2 regions of the Duganella violaceipulchra genome follow, and region 1 is predicted to be linked to the other one. Evidence: riboswitches for the same ligand, from Rfam matches in the RefSeq annotation. Region 1 holds a riboswitch; the other holds the start of a gene.
What was found. Region 1 has a riboswitch for thiamine pyrophosphate ahead of thiC (phosphomethylpyrimidine synthase ThiC). Riboswitches for the same ligand answer to the same signal wherever they lie in the genome.
Positions count from the first base shown of each region.

Region 2: it holds a riboswitch for thiamine pyrophosphate, as region 1 does, so the genes downstream of both, KVP70_RS22245 (TonB-dependent siderophore receptor) here and thiC (phosphomethylpyrimidine synthase ThiC) in region 1, are expected to answer to the same signal.

Region 1 covers NZ_JAHTGR010000015.1:8,329-16,072, forward strand. The annotation lists gene thiC (phosphomethylpyrimidine synthase ThiC) at 1-1,801, opposite strand, end outside; TPP riboswitch at 1,868-1,968, opposite strand; gene KVP70_RS24460 (hypothetical protein) at 2,064-2,582, opposite strand; gene KVP70_RS24465 (PAN domain-containing protein) at 2,599-3,189, opposite strand; gene KVP70_RS24470 (hypothetical protein) at 3,216-3,557, opposite strand; gene KVP70_RS24475 (WG repeat-containing protein) at 3,676-4,812, opposite strand; gene KVP70_RS24480 (hypothetical protein) at 4,855-5,265, opposite strand; gene KVP70_RS24485 (DUF4382 domain-containing protein) at 5,597-6,820, shown strand; gene KVP70_RS24490 (sterol desaturase family protein) at 6,844-7,716, opposite strand.
Region 2 covers NZ_JAHTGR010000012.1:202,925-210,668, forward strand. The annotation lists gene KVP70_RS22225 (S46 family peptidase) at 1-825, shown strand, start outside; gene pnuC (nicotinamide riboside transporter PnuC) at 825-1,472, shown strand; gene KVP70_RS22235 (AAA family ATPase) at 1,469-1,993, shown strand; gene KVP70_RS22240 (hypothetical protein) at 1,990-2,715, shown strand; gene KVP70_RS22245 (TonB-dependent siderophore receptor) at 2,712-4,850, opposite strand; TPP riboswitch at 4,906-5,005, opposite strand; gene KVP70_RS22250 (Imm26 family immunity protein) at 5,172-5,675, shown strand; gene KVP70_RS22255 (hypothetical protein) at 5,662-6,366, opposite strand; gene KVP70_RS22260 (ATP-binding protein) at 6,366-7,744, opposite strand, start outside.

The sequences.
Region 1 (7,744 bases):
CCTCCTGGGTGATCTTCATCGAGCAGAAATGCGGGCCGCACATCGAGCAGAAGTGCGCCACCTTGGCCGAATCCTTGGGCAGGGTCTCGTCGTGGAATTCGCGCGCCTTGTCCGGATCGAGGCCGATGTTGAACTGGTCGTCCCAGCGGAACTCGAAGCGCGCCTTCGACAGCGCGTTGTCGCGGATCTGCGCGCCCGGATGCCCCTTGGCCAGGTCGGCGGCATGCGCGGCGATCTTGTAGGTGATGATGCCGTCCTTGACGTCGTTCTTGTCGGGCAGGCCCAGGTGCTCCTTGGGCGTGACGTAGCACAGCATGGCGGTGCCGTACCAGCCGATCTGCGCGGCGCCGATGCCGGAGGTGATGTGGTCGTAGCCGGGCGCGATGTCGGTGGTCAACGGGCCCAAGGTGTAGAACGGCGCTTCGTGGCACTGTTCCAGCTGCAGGTCCATATTCTCCTTGATCAGCTGCATCGGCACGTGGCCGGGGCCTTCGATCATCACCTGCACGTCGTGCTTCCAGGCGATCTGGGTCAGCTCGCCCAGCGTCTTCAGTTCGCCCAGCTGGGCTTCGTCGTTGGCGTCGTAGATCGAGCCGGGACGCAAGCCGTCGCCCAGCGAGAACGAGACGTCGTAGGCCTTCATGATGGCGCAGATCTCTTCGAAGTGCGTGTACAGGAACGATTCCTGGTGGTGCGCCAGGCACCACTTGGCCATGATCGAGCCGCCGCGCGAGACGATGCCGGTCAGGCGCTTGGCCGTCATCGGCACGTAGCGCAGCAGCACGCCGGCGTGGATGGTGAAGTAGTCGACGCCCTGCTCGGCCTGCTCGATCAGGGTGTCGCGGAAGATCTCCCAGGTCAGGTCCTCGGCCTTGCCGTTGACCTTTTCCAGCGCCTGGTAGATCGGCACGGTGCCGATCGGGACCGGGCTGTTGCGGATGATCCATTCACGGGTTTCGTGGATGTGCTTGCCGGTCGACAGGTCCATGACGTTGTCGCCGCCCCAGCGGATGGCCCAGGTCATCTTCTCGACTTCCTCGCCGATCGACGAGGTGACGGCGGAGTTGCCGATGTTGGCGTTGATCTTGACCAGGAAATTGCGGCCGATGATCATCGGTTCGATTTCCGGGTGGTTGATGTTGGCCGGGATGATGGCGCGGCCGCGGGCGATTTCCTCGCGCACGAATTCGGGCGTGATGGTGGCCGGGATGCTGGCGCCGAACGACTGGCCCGGATGCTGGCGGCCCATCAGGTCGGCCAGGCGCTGGCCCATCGGGCCGGAGTTCTTCAGGTCTTCCATGTACTCCTGGCGGCGCAGGTTTTCGCGGATGGCGACGAATTCCATCTCGGGCGTGACGATGCCCTGGCGCGCATAGTGCATCTGCGTGACGTTTTTTCCGGCCTGCGCGCGGCGCGGCTTGCGGTGCAGGTTGAAGCGCAGCTCGGCCAGCGCCGGGTCCGCCAGGCGGGCCTGGCCGTATTCGGAGGTGGGGCCGTCCAGTTCCTCGGTGTCGTTGCGCTCCAATATCCACGGCAGGCGCGGCGTCGCGGCCAGGCCGGAGCGGATGTCGATCACCGCGTCCGGGTCGGTGTACGGGCCGGAGGTGTCGTAGACGTAGATGGCCGGATTGGCCTCGAAGCCAAAGGACGCCGGCGTGTCGGACTGGGTGATCTGGCGCATCGGCACGCGGATGTCGGGACGGCTGCCTTCGACGTAGACTTTGCGGGAATTCGGCAAGGGCTTGATGGCTGCCTCGTCCACCGTGGCGGTGGCGGAGAGGAATTTGGCGTTGGCGTTCATGTGGCTCCTTCGTTAGCTACAGGAGCCAGCAAAGGAGATTGGACGGCGCCGGTCCACTGGGTGTGGCGGCATTGTCCTAAGCTTCCCTTCGCTGGCATTATCCAGATCAGGTTCGGAGGGTATTTCTCACCCGCGCATCGCAATGCGCAGGACCCCTAGCGTGTGCCACCTTGCGGCAGCGCTGCGATTATACGCCGCGCCGCGCCGCGCGGACAATGTCCGCGCAAAAAAAACCGCCATACCCGGTATCACGCCACGCGGGCTAGCCGGATGCGGGCGGGGCGCCGCGCGCCAAGCGCGGCACGGCGTAGAGCAACAACGCCAGCGCCGCCAGCGGCATGCCCACTTCCAGCTGATAGCCCGGCAGCAAATGCGCGCGCCACAACAGCCAGGCCAAGGCGGCCGCGCTGCCCAGACACAGCAAGGGCTCGGCCCGCGCCGCGCGGACGCCCGCCGTCGGCGCCACCACCACGGCCAGTTGCAGCACGGCCGGCCAGAAGAACACGAGCAAGCCGGCCAGGCTGTAGGTATCGCCCCAGGAAAACGCCTCGTATGGGCTAAATTCCAGCCGCCCGGGCAGCGTCGGAGGGGCCGGCGATCCGGCGTGCGGCGCAACGGCGGCCGGGGCCGCAGCGGCCGGCGCGGACGCCGCACGCGCCACGCCGGGCGGCTTGCCCTGCGTGCTGCAGCTATACAGCGGCAGGAAGAAACAAACTGCCAGGATCAACGCGGCCAGGCGTTTCAAGCCCGCCAGCGAACGGGGCGCGACGACGAAGTTCATGCTATTCCCCTCGCGCTCAGTCGGACGATTTGACGCCGGAAACGCAACAATCGTTATTGCTCGCTGGTGGCACCGTGCGTTTCAACCAGCAGCGCGAGACCCGTCCCTGCACGCCCGGCCTGACCCAGCTGAAACTGCGGCACTGGGCATCCTGTTCGCAGCGCGCGGCGCAGCTGCCGGCGTCACCGCCGCCGGGCTCGCTCCAGGCATCGTTGTAGTCGCCGCCGTAACGGTTAATCCCGGACTGCAAGTTCTGGATCGAGCCGCCACCACCACCGCCCGGCCCCCCATCCGTACCCGCGCCCCCGCCATGACAGCGCCCCAGCTTGACCACCTTGTCCGGCATATCGTCAAAGAAGGGGCTGAACAGACGCTGAAACTGGTCGGCGTCGTGATGATTGGCGGCGACGCGCACCCGCACGTACTCGGGCTGACGATCATAGCGGGCCGGAACGGGCGAGATCACGTACTGGATATTGCAGGGGTCACCCCACGGCAAGTTGGGATTCATGCGGTTGGCCCACACCCCCCACGGCTCGGCGCCTTGGGCGACGCACAGGCAAGGCAGCACCAGCAGCGCGGCCAACATCGATAGCGGCTTTTTCATCACAGTCTCCGGGCATGGTGGATGGATCAGGGATGCAGCAGGTTGACGGTGGTTTCCGTGATGTCGACGCCATGCCGGAAATTGAAATATATGTCCGAGCATTCGCCGGCCAGCGGCCGGCCGTTGCGGTCGCCGCACCAGCGGATTTCCGCCACCCAGTTGGCGCCGAATTTGAGTGCGGCGGTGCGCGGGCCGTTGATCGTGTACAGGGTCTGGCTGGTGGCCCAGTACACCGCGGTCTTGCCGGCCGGGTCGGGGCCGTCGCGGAACGAGATCAAGCCCTGGTACAACGAGACGGGCTCGACCGCTTGAACCATGGGCGCGGCGCTGGCGGCCACGAACAGACACAGGGCAAGTTGCAGTTTCATGCTGGACTCCTTTGGGTGGGTGCTTCGACGGGGATGCCTGCTTAACGCCCACAATTTCTTATCAGTTGACAATAATCAGTGCCATTTAGAAATACTATGGGGAGGCCGGTCAGACGCTTCACCGCACCGGCGCCAGGCCGTCGGCGAAGTCGCCGGCCTCCATGTAGCGAGGTGGAATGACGAACCGACCGTCGCGGTCGAGATAGCCCCACAGCACCCCGCAGCGGGCGGCCGCCAGGCCATCGGCGTAGGGACGCATGGCGTTGACGCGCTGCCCGCCGTCGCAGGTGACGGAGGCGGCGGCGCCGCCGGGGGATATGGCGGACGCGCTGGACGCGGCCGGCGGCGCCAGCGGTCCAGCAGCCGCCGGCGCCGCCACGCGCTGGCCGAGGCGGTCGATCTGCTGCCAGCCGCCGTCGACGCGCACCATCGCCTGCCCCGCAGCAAAGGACATGGCTCGCTCAAAGCGGCGCGGCAGTGTCAGCCGTCCCTGCCGATCGACATAGCCCCAGCGCGCCACCTGCAAGGTGCGCAGCAGGTCCGCCGCCAGCACGGCGCGCGTGCCCTTCCCGCCTTTCGCCGTGGCGCGCAGCGTCCGCTCGAAGCGGTCATGGTCCATCCAGTCGAGCGCATCGGTCAACGGCAGCGTGGCGAGCTTGATGTCGGTGGCGCCGCGCCGGCGGCCCGGTTGCCGCCACGCGGCCAGCAAGGCCTCGTAATGCGCTTCGAACTCGCCGTGCGGCGCCGCCGGCACCTCCGGCGGCGCCTGCCGCCACTCTGGCAGACAGGCGCCGCACCAGCCCTGGATCAAGCGCATCAACGCCAGGCCGGCAGCGCGCTGGTCCAACGCCGCCAGCCGGCCGCCGTCCGTCACCTGCCACGGCAGCATGAAGGCGCAGCGACTGTCCGAGCGCAGCCTCAGCGGCGGCTGGTCGGCGATCCAGATGCGCAACTCGACCGCCAGATACAGCGGGGTCTGCGCGGCGCCGGCCGGATCGGCATCGCAGCGCCGAACGCCGAACGCCGGCTGCGCGCCGCCGACCAGCCCGGCCAGCACGGCGCCTGGCTCGGACGGCAACACGAAGGCGCCGGCCGCGCGCCGCAGAAAATAGACTTGCTCGGTTTCCGCGGCACCGGCGCTGTCCTGCCGCGTCACGGTCAATTGCAGCGCTTCGATCGCTTCGGGCCGCACCGAAAAATCCGGTTGTGCGCCGGCCGCCGCGCACCAGCACTGCGCGCTCAACAAGACGGACAAGAAGAGACGCACGGCGCGCGACCGACGGCGTACAGGCCGGCACTAGCGCGACGGCGCGGTCTGGTAAATGGTCGCGGCCCAGGGGCCGGCCGGCTTGCCGGCGCAGGCGTAAGTGCCCTCGGCGCTGCCGACGCGGATGGTGCCGATATAGGTGCAGCCGCCGGCGGCGGAACCGCCGGCGCGGGTGATCTGGACCTGGTTGCCGACGATGGAAATAATGATGCTCGGTTCCTGCAACTGCTGGCCGTTGGGATTGCGGAAAGTGCCGCTGAAATTGGGTCCGGATTGCTGCACCCAGTCCCAGGTCCAGCCGCAACACTCGCCACCGTGCCAATGACGTCCGCGCATCGCCTCCACCGCGGCGGGCAAGTTCTCCTGGGCCCGGACCACGCCCGCCATGCTTGCCGCCAGCACTGCCGCCATTACTACGCATACCATAGTCGATCGGGTCATCATCGCCTCCGTGGTGGTATCAAGCGGATAGCCGCGCCGCGCGGCCTGCCTGTTCCCCAGTCTAGTGCCGGCGCCGGCGCGGCGCAACGACGGGCTGCATCGGTGGCGGCGGCCAGCCTGGCGCGCGGCGGAAACCGGCCACGCTGTCGCCCTGGCACAACAGTCGGCGGATAGCCCGTCATCACACGAACTGGTGTGTAACAAATGTAAAAGCCGCGCACTATGTGCGGCATTCAACATAGAAGTTTCCAAATGGAACGCACAATATCCCCACAGCGACACCCACGTCGCCACAACAAGCGCCGCAGGCGCGACTCTCGGGAGATCGACCATGAAACCAGCACACCCATCCCTCTACCTGGCCGCCGCGGCGGCCTTCACCGTGGCCGGCCTGAGCGCCTGTGGCGGCGGTGGCGGCGGCAGCGGCGACAGCACGCCGGTCAGCACCCTGGGCACCTTGTCGGTGTCGATGACGGACGCGCCGTCGTGCGGTTTCGACGCCGTCAACGTCACCGTCAGCAAGGTGCGCGTCAACCAGAGCAGCAGCGCCAGCGACACCGACGCCGGCTGGACCGACATCACGCTGGCCCCGGCCCGCAAGATCAACCTGCTCAACCTGACCAATGGCGCGCTGGAGGCGCTGGGACAGACCTCGCTCAGCGCCGGCCATTACACGCAGCTGCGGCTGGTGCTCGATCCCAACACCGGCAGCGGCCTGGCCAACTCCGTGGTCGTCAGCGGCGGCAGCACCGAAGTCTCGCTGGACACCCCGAGCGCGGTGCAGAGCGGCATCAAGCTGGTGAACGCCTTCGACGTCGCGGCCGGCCAGCGGGTCGACCTGGTGCTGGACTTCGACGCCTGCAAATCCATCGTCACCAAGGGCAACGGCAAGTACGCGCTGAAGCCGGTGGTGAAGGTGATCCCGACCACGCTGAACGGCATCGGCGGCTTTGTCTCGACCGCGCTGCTGGCCAGGCACGTGATGGTGTCGGCGCAGCAGAACGGCGCCATCGTCAGCGCCACCGCGCCCAACGCCAGCACCGGCGAATTCGCGCTGACCCGCCTGCCGCTGGGTAACTACGACGTGGTGGTCACGGCCGACAGCAGCGCCGCCGCCGTGGTCGGCGCGGTGCCGGTCACCAGCACCTCGGCCATGGTCGCCGTCAGCACCGCCGCCGCGCCGATCGCGCTGCCGGCCGGCGTCAGCGGCAGCATCGCCGGCGCCGTCAGCTTGACCCCGGCCAGCAGCACCGCCACCGCCTATGTCGCGGCCAAGCAGAGCTTCGTGGCCGGGCCGACCGTGACCGTCAAGTACCAGGGCGCCGACCTGGCCAGCGGCAGCTACACGCTGGCCGGCCTGCCGGTCGGCGCGCCGCAGTACGCGGTGTACAGCGCCACGCTGCCGCTGCAATTCGCCAACGCCGCCACGGTGCTGCCGGGTGCGGGCAAATACATGGTCGAGGCCAGCGCCGAGGGCTACACCACGGCCAGCCTGCCGCTGGTCGATATCTCGCTGCTCAACCAGAGCAACGTCAACTTCAACCTGAAGCCGTAAGCGCGTCCCGCTGGCTTGCCCCGCTATTTGAAGGGCAAGCCCAGCAGCCTGCCCCACTGGCGGTCGCCCGGATAGCGCGCGCGGTCGTCGACGCCGAGCCGGCGCGGCGCGGCGGCCGGAAGGCGGTAGCTGCCGAACAGCTGGTCCCAGACCGAGACGGTGGCGCCGTAGTTCCCCGCCTCGTCGCGGTCCGCGCTGTGGTGGAAGCGATGCAGCTCGGTGCCGACCAGCAGGCGGTTGAACCATCCGGCCCTGGCATCGACGTTGAAGTGCGACACCAGGCCCTGGAAGCCGCCGAACACCGACGCGGCGAACACGGCCGCCGGCGAGAAGCCGAACAGGATGGCCGGCAGCATCAGCAGCACGCGCACGTAGGCGCTGTTGATCGGATGCCCCACCACGTGCATGAACACATAGACCTCGCCGGGCAGGTGGTGGATGGCGTGGGTCTTCCACAACCAACGTGCCAGCGGGCCGCGTCCCTCGTGGCTGTAGCGGTGCACCCAATACCACAGAAAGTCCGACAGCAGCACCGCGCACACCGCTTCGGCTTGCCAGGGCAGCGTGCTGCGATGCAGCGGCAGCCCGGCGTGACGGCCGGCCAGCCAGGTCACGGCGTAGGTGGTGGCGGCGATGGTCGCGCCGTTGACGACCAGCATGGGCAGGTCGCGCCTGAGAAAGGAGGACCGGGTCATATTCCATTCGCGACGCATCGGCAGCATGCGTTCAAGCGCCACCATGGTGGCGATCATGGCCAGCAGGTAGGCCGGATAAGCCTGGCCGAGCGGGCCGAGCCAGCCGCCGACCGAGGCGTGGATAAAGGCCAGCGTGGCGGCCAGCGCGAGCGGATAGAACAGGTAGCGCGGCCAGCGCGCGGCAACACGGGTATCGGACATGGACTACACTCCTGAAGTGGACAGGTGT
Region 2 (7,744 bases), on a different contig from region 1:
GTGGGCAGCGTTGACCAGGCGCGCCAGGTCGCCGCCTTGCAGCGCTACGCCAAGCTGCCGAAGTCCATGCACGTCTTCGGCATGGACGCGCTGCTGCCGGCCGTCGATGCGGTGCCGGCCATGTACGTCAAGTCGTCGCTGGGCGATACCGCCAAGCGCCTGGCGTGGGTGGGCAAGGACGCCGCCGCGCTGGCCGCGTCGGACGACGCCTTCCTGCAACTGGCCGTCAAACTGGACGACGTGACGCAGACGCTGAAGGAACGCCGCAAGGAACTGGACGGCAACCTGGAACGCGTGATCCCGCAATACATGCAGGCCGTGATCGCGTGGAAGAAGTCGCAGGGCAAGCCGGTCTATCCGGACGCGAATTCGACGCTGCGCGTGACCTACGGCACGGTGTCGCCTTACTCGCCCAAAGATGGCATCACCAAGGGCCCGTTCACCACGGTCGAGGGCATCGTCGAGAAGAACACCGGCAAGGACCCGTTCAACGCGCCGAAAAAGCTGCTCGACGCGATCAAGGCCAAGCGCTACGGCCAGTTCATGGACCCGATCCTGGGCACGGTGCCGGTTGACTTCCTGACCAGCGCCGACACCACCGGCGGCAATTCCGGCTCGGCGGTGATGAACAAGAACGGCGAGTTGATCGGCCTGAATTTCGATTCGACCTACGAGTCCATCACCAAGGACTGGTACTTCGACACCGCCATCACCCGCGCCATCCACATGGATATCCGCTATATGCTGTGGGTGATGGCCGAAGTGGACCACGCTGATAACGTGCTCAAAGAGCTGACCATCAAGTATCCGGCCAAGAAAAAATAATGAACGAGCTATCGGTTCTCCTGGGGTACCTGAACATGCCGTGGCACCTGGCAGGCGTGGCCACGTCCCCGCTGGAACTGGTGTCCTTCATTTTGTCGGTGGCCACGGTGTGGCTGAACATCCGCCAGAGCCATTGGGGCTGGCTGTTCGCCATCATCTCGTCGGCCACCTACGGGCTGGTGTTCTTCGGTTCGCGGCTGTATGGCGACATGGGCTTGCAGCTGGTGTTCATCGCCGTGTCGTTCTTCGGCTGGTACCAGTGGCTGCACGGCGACGATAGCCACGCGCGCTTGCCCGTGTCCGCGCTGGACGCGCGTGGCCACTGGTGGGCCGCGGGCGGCTGGCTGGCCGGCTTCGCGCTGCTGGCCTGGTTCCTCAAATCGTATACCGACACCGACGTGCCCAACTCCGACGGTTTCCTGACCGCCGGCAGTCTGGTCGGGCAGCTGCTGCTGTCGCGTAAAAAGGTCGAGAATTGGCATGTCTGGATCATCGTCGATGTGTTGTATGTGGCGCTGTACCTGCACAAGCACCTGGTGCTGACGGCGGTGTTGTACGCGGTCTTCGTCGGCATGGCGGTGATCGGACTGCGCGCCTGGAGCCACGACACCACGGACGGCAGCAACGGCCGCATGGCGCTGGAATGAACGCGCACGCGCCGCTACGGGTGGCCATACTGGGCACCACCTCGTCCGGCAAATCGACGCTGGCGGCGGCGCTGGCCGAGCACTATCAAACGCTGTGGGTGCCCGAGTACCTGCGCGAGTTCGTCGACACCGAAGCCCGGATACCGGTGGTGGCCGACCAGTTCCACATCGCCGAAACGCAGCGCGACCGCGAGGATGCGGCCGCGCCGCGCGCCGGCAAGTATCTTTTTTGCGACACCGCGCCGCTGATGACGGTGGTCTACGGCCGCCATTATTTCGGCGGCATCGACGACCAGTTGGCCGCGCTGGCGGCCAGCCACCAGCAGGACTATGCCTGTACGCTGGTGATGGCGGCCGACATACCCTGGGTGGCCGACGGCTTGCAGCGGGAATCCGAGGAAGTGAGCGTCATCATCAACCGCATGCTGCTGGACGAGCTGGCGGCGCGTGGGATACCCTATCTGCTGGTGTCGGGCGATCCCGGCGAGCGATTATCCCAAGTGGAGCGGCATCTACCATGAAGCAACGGCTGGCGGCGATATTGATGTGTGTGTCCCCGCTGGCGTTGGCCGATACCGGCTACTACCTGGTCTCCACCTACGATGTGGAAGGCCAGGCATCCCTCGACTATAAATACTGGAACGCCCACTACAACGGCCGCACCGTGGCGGCGCCGGAAATCGGCATCGGCTACGGCGTCACGTCGCGCTGGTACACGGAGTTGTACGCCAAGTGGAGCAAATTCAACGGCGGCGCCGGCCACTGGGTGGAGACGGCCTGGCAGAACGATTACCTGCTGACGCAAGGCCAGTATCCCTTCGACCTGGCGCTGCACACCAAGCTGGAAAAGGCGCGCAACAATGCCGACGGCTACGCGCTCGAATGGGGCCCGGTGCTGCAAACGGAAATCGGCCGCACCCAGTTCAACGCCAACCTGTTCTTCCAGCGCGACTATCGCGTGGCGCCGGGCGGCGGCGAGCATCCGATGGAGCTGACCTACCAGCTGCAGGTCAAACATAACTGGAAGCCGTGGTTGCAGCCTGGCGTGCAGGCGTTCGGCGAAGTGGGGAAGTGGAATGACTGGCTGCCATACCGGCAGCAGTCGCACCGCGCCGGGCCGGCGGTGTTCGGACACCGCGATATCGGCCGGCAGGAGATCAAGTACGAATTCGCTTACCTGATCGGCAGGAACTCGGCACGCGCAGCGAAGAGTTTTTCGATGCGCGTGCAGCTGGTCTTTTAAAGGTCGAACTGGGCCGACACGCGGAAGGTGCGTGAAGCGCCCGGCATCAGGTAACCACCCAGTTCCGGCGTGACGTCGCGCCAGTAGAACTTGTCGAACGCGTTGTCGATGCTGGCGCGCAGCGTGGTCTGCACGCCGCCGATGCGGGTGGCGTAGGCGCCGCCCAGGTTCATCACATGGTAGCTCGGCACGAACACCTGGTTGGCCTTGTCGAACGCTTTCTTGCCCGAATAGATCCAGTTGGCGCTGATAGACAGGCCGGCCACTTGCGGCACCGCGTAGTTGGCGTAGACGGTCGACTTGAAGGCCGGGACGTCGGCGACGCGCTTGCCGTCCAGTTCCGCCGAGCCGGTGTCGCGCTGCTGCGAGTTCAGCGCCATGGCCGAGACGCCCACCGTCAAGTCACGCGAGGCGCGGCCGTTCAGTGCCATTTCCAGTCCGCGGTGCTGCGCCTGGCCGTTGCGCACGAAGTAGTTCTGGCCATCGGTGTATTCGAGGCCCTTGCGGATCTCGAACATCGCCACACTGGCGCTCAGGTCGGGATGGATGTCGGCCTTGACGCCCACTTCGACCTGCTTCGATTTGCCCGGCGCCAGTGCGCGGCCGGTGTTCTCGGTGCCGATCGGCGCAACGCCGCCATGTTCCAGGCCCTGTGCATACGAGGTGTAGACCGAAACGTTGGGACGCAGGCTGTACACCAGCGCCACATTCGGCAGCCAGAAGCCGACGTTGGTGTGGGCGAACGGCAGCGTCGCATCGACGAATTCGTCGCGCTTGACCTGCACAAAGCGTGCGCCGGCGTGCAGCTTGAGCTGCTCGTTGATGCTCAGGATGTCCTGCGCGAACAAGGCGCGTTCGTTGTCGCTGCGGCGCTCGGAGACCGGTTTGCTGGTGCCGCCGTTCGGCGCCACCATGATCGGATGGTAGATGTTGCTGAATGCGTGGCCGTCGGTGCCTGCCTGGGTGTACAGGTAATCGCCCCATTTCTCGCTGTTCTTGAACAACGATGCGCCGCCGGTGAACTCGTGCTTGAACGAGCCGGTGCTGAACTTGCCCTGCACCAGCGCCTGCACCGTCAGCGGCGATTTCTTCTCGCCCAGGCTGACGTAGTCGTAGACGTCGTAGTCGCCGTTGCCGCAGAAGCCGGAATACAGGCCCTGTGCGGTGCAGCCGCCTGGGAAGGCGGTGTAGTCGTCGCGCTTGAACTGGTGCTGGTTGGCGCTGACGGTGGTGCTCCAGTCGGGCGTGAACTTGTACTCGAAGCGGGCGCCGATGTTGCTGCTGGTGGTCTCGACCGGACGGCTCCACGGCTGGTTGTTGAGCATGGTGTCGGCCGGAATGTTCGGCAGCGTGGTGTTGTTCAACAGCTGGAAGCCGGGCGCGGTCACTTGCGATTTCTTCTGGTAGTCGGCGTCCACTTGCAGCAGCGCCTGCGGCGAGATCTTCCAGTCGAAGGCGGCCGAGACGAACTTGCGGTTGCCGTCGGCGCCCTTGATGTAGGAGCGCAGGCGCTCGCCGGCGGCGTTGAAGCGGTAGCCGAAGCGCTGGTCTTCAAAGCGGCCGCCCAGGTCGACGGCGCCGTACAGTGTACCGCGCTCGCGTTCTTCCAGCACCACCGTGCGCAGCGGCGTATCGGTCGGGCGCTTGGTGACGTAGTTGACGATGCCGCCCGGCGCGGAAACGCCCGCTTGCAGGCCGGACAGGCCTTTCAGCACTTCCAGGCGTTCCTTGTTCTCCAGCGGGATCTGGGTGTCGGCCGGGATGGCCATGCCGTCCTTGCGGTAGCTGGAGGCGTTGTCCAGCTTGAAGCCACGGATCGAGAACTGCTCGGAATAGCCGACCGCGTTGTAGGAGTCGCCGATGCTGGCGTCGTAGCGGGCGGCGTCGGTGGTGGAGCGGATTTGCAGGTCCAGCATCTGCTGCGAAGTCAGTACGCTGACCGAGGCCGGGGTTTCCAGCAGCGGCGCGTTGGAGAAGCCGGCCACGGCGGCGCGGCTGGCCTGCGCCTTGGCGCCGGTAATCACCACTTCGGGCATGGCTTGCTCGGCGGCGGAGGAGGCAGCGACGGCAACGCCGGGGAATGCGTGGAGTACCGCCAGGGCGATGGCGGAAACTGCGAATCTTGGTGTGTTCATGTGCTCTCTCTTTTGTTCTTGGCTGGGAGCCGCGAAGAGAGCCATCAAAGAAGGGGAGAACTACTTTGCGCTTTCCTTCGCTGGCATTATCCAGATCAGGTACGAAGGGTATCTCTCACCCGGCAGCAAAAGCTCCAGGACCCCTAGCGAGGCGCTAGTGTAGCACATGCGGTGCCGTGCGCCGCGATCCGTGCCGCGCCGCTACACTTGCGGTTTGCGCCACACGGCGCCAACGAAGCAGACACAGCTTTTAACGGAGGCGCCATCATGTCCATACATTTTGGCGACACTCTGCTGCATCGTGCAAGTGAAAGGGTGGGAATGAGGCAGTCGTATCAAGAGGGAAGCTGGTTTGCCATACCGTTGCTGGATGGCGGCTATGGCTGGGGCCTGGTGGCGCGTTTGTCGCCAGGCAGCAAGATCATGCTGGCGTATCTGTTCGGGCCCAAGCTGCCGCGCTTGCCGTCGCTGGAGGAGCTCAATACGCTGCAACCGCAGGACGCCGTCAAGGTGCTGCGGGTGGGCGACATGGCGCTGGCCAGCGGCCACTGGCGCGTGCTGGGCGATATCGTCGACTGGAATCCGGCGCTGTGGCCGATGCCGCAGTTCCTGCGCCGCGCCGATTCGCTCAAGCGCGCCTGGCGCGTGACGTATTCGGACGCCGACCCGAGCCGCTCGGAGCGCGAGGAGTCCGTGCCCTACGATACGCAAGGCCTGGAGGCGGATTCGCTGTACGGCTACGGCTCGACCGAGCTGCTGCTGACCAGGCTGCTTGAGCCGGAGGACCACCCGATCAACCGCGGCAGCAGCGTCAGTCGCAGCTGACGTTCCAGGCCGCATACTCGCCGCGGTGCTTGCGCACGGCGACGCGGGCGATGGTGTCGCGGTCGCTTTCAAATACCAGGCTGAACATTACGGGTGCGCCGGCCACCGGTGCCGCCGGCCCGATCGCGCGCAGCGTGAAGGGCAGGGCGCGCTGGCGTATGCATTGCGAGTTGCCGGCGAATAGCAGGCGCGCGCGGCTCAGCAGTTCAGGATATTGGCGCAGCAGCGCCACCACGTCCTCCGGCGGCAGCGCCTGGTCCATCAACACCGTGTGCGGCGCGGCGGTGCAGATAGTCTTGGGCTGGGCCAGCCATACATGCCAGCTCGGCGGCTGGGCCGACTCGGTCCAGCGGCTATCCTGGGGCGCCTTGGCGTCGTAGACAAAACTCGAACGGATTTGCCGGCACAGGTCGACCGCCGAATGGCGCGGCGCCGAGTCGACGCGCGCCACCACCTGCCACGGCTTGCCGCGCTGGCGCTGGATGTCGAACTCCGGCGCGAACAGCGGCGGCACCGGGCGCGCGCCCCTGGACTCGGCCAGCATCTTCTGGCGGAAGTAGTCGTCGAAGGAGCTGCGTTCCTCGTCGCTGGGGGCGCGCTGTTCGATCGGCGGAGGCGCGGGCGGCTTGGCCGGTTTGGCCACTGCCGGCCCGGCCGCCGCCAGCAACATCGCAAAATACCTTGCCAGCATCAAGCCGCCTTCATCACGATCTGGATCAGCAGGCCGCCGCCTTCGCGGTTGCGCACGTGCAGCTCGGCGCCGTGGCGCAGCATCACGCGGTCGACGATGGCCAGGCCCAGCCCGGCGCCGTTGGCCTGGCCGCGCGCGGTGTCGAGCCGGGTGAAGGGCTTGAGCAGCTGTTCGATCTGGTCGGCCGGCACGCCGTTGCCGTGGTCCTGCACCTCGACGATCACGCGGCGCGAGGTGTGCATGCCCTTCATGCTGCACTTGATGTCGATCTCGGTCAGCTCGCTGCCGGGCGTCTTGCCGTAGCGGCGGGCGTTCTCGATCAGGTTGTTGATGACGCGCTTGATGTCGGTGGCGTTGCCCATCACGTGGGCGTTGGCCACGATGTCGGTGCTGATGCGCACGTCCGGCAGGCGGCCGGCTTCATGTGCGGTGTCCTGCAGCAGCTCGCTGAGGTCGACGTTGATGAAGCTCGACACCTCGGTCGGCTTGGCGTAGTCGAGGAACTGGCCAATGATGTCGTCCATCTGGCCGATGTCGGACTGGATGCCCTCGCGCGCCTCGCTCGACAGGTTGGCCATCTCCACCTCCAGCTGCATGCGCGCCAGCGGCGTGCGCAGGTCGTGCGAGATGCCGGCCAGGATCACGGCGCGGTCCGACTCCACCTGCTGCAGCTGCACCACCATCTGGTTGAAGCTGCGGTTCGCCTCCATGATTTCCATCGGGCCTTTTTCCGGCAGCCGTTCCGGCCGCTTGCCCTGGGCGAAGGCGCGCGTGGCTTGCGTCAGGCGCCGCAGCGGCAGGTTGATCAGGCTGGAGATGAAGGCCGCGCCCAGCAGCGACACCACCGACACCACGCTGGCCCAGCCCAGCCACTGGATGCCGGTCAGGCCGCGGATGCGTTCGCGTTCCAGCATCAGCCAGTAGGCGTCGTCATCGATCTTGAAGCTGACCCAGAAGCCGGCCACGCCGTTGACGCGCGCCGAGAAGCGGGTGTCCTCGCCCAGCTTGGCCTTGACCAGCTTCTGAATGTCGGGCATCAGCGCGTTGTCGGGCGGCGGATCGACCTTGTCGTCGTCCTCCAGCGTGAACACGCGGATGCCCTCGTTGGACACCAGATCGAACAGCAGTTCGCGCCGCAGTTCGGGCGCGGAGTGGGTGAGGGCGGCGTGGGTGATGGTGACCACCGAGATCACCTGCGAGGAGATCTGCTGCACCTGCGGCTCGTGCTGCACCGCGCTGATCATGGCGACCCAGGCGGTCATGCTGGTGGTGGTCAGCGCGCCCAGCAGGAAGAAGGTGCGCCAGAACAAGCCGCTTTTCAGGCTGGCGGCTCTAAACGTAAACGGAAACTTCGACGGAAACTTCGACGGAAACTTCA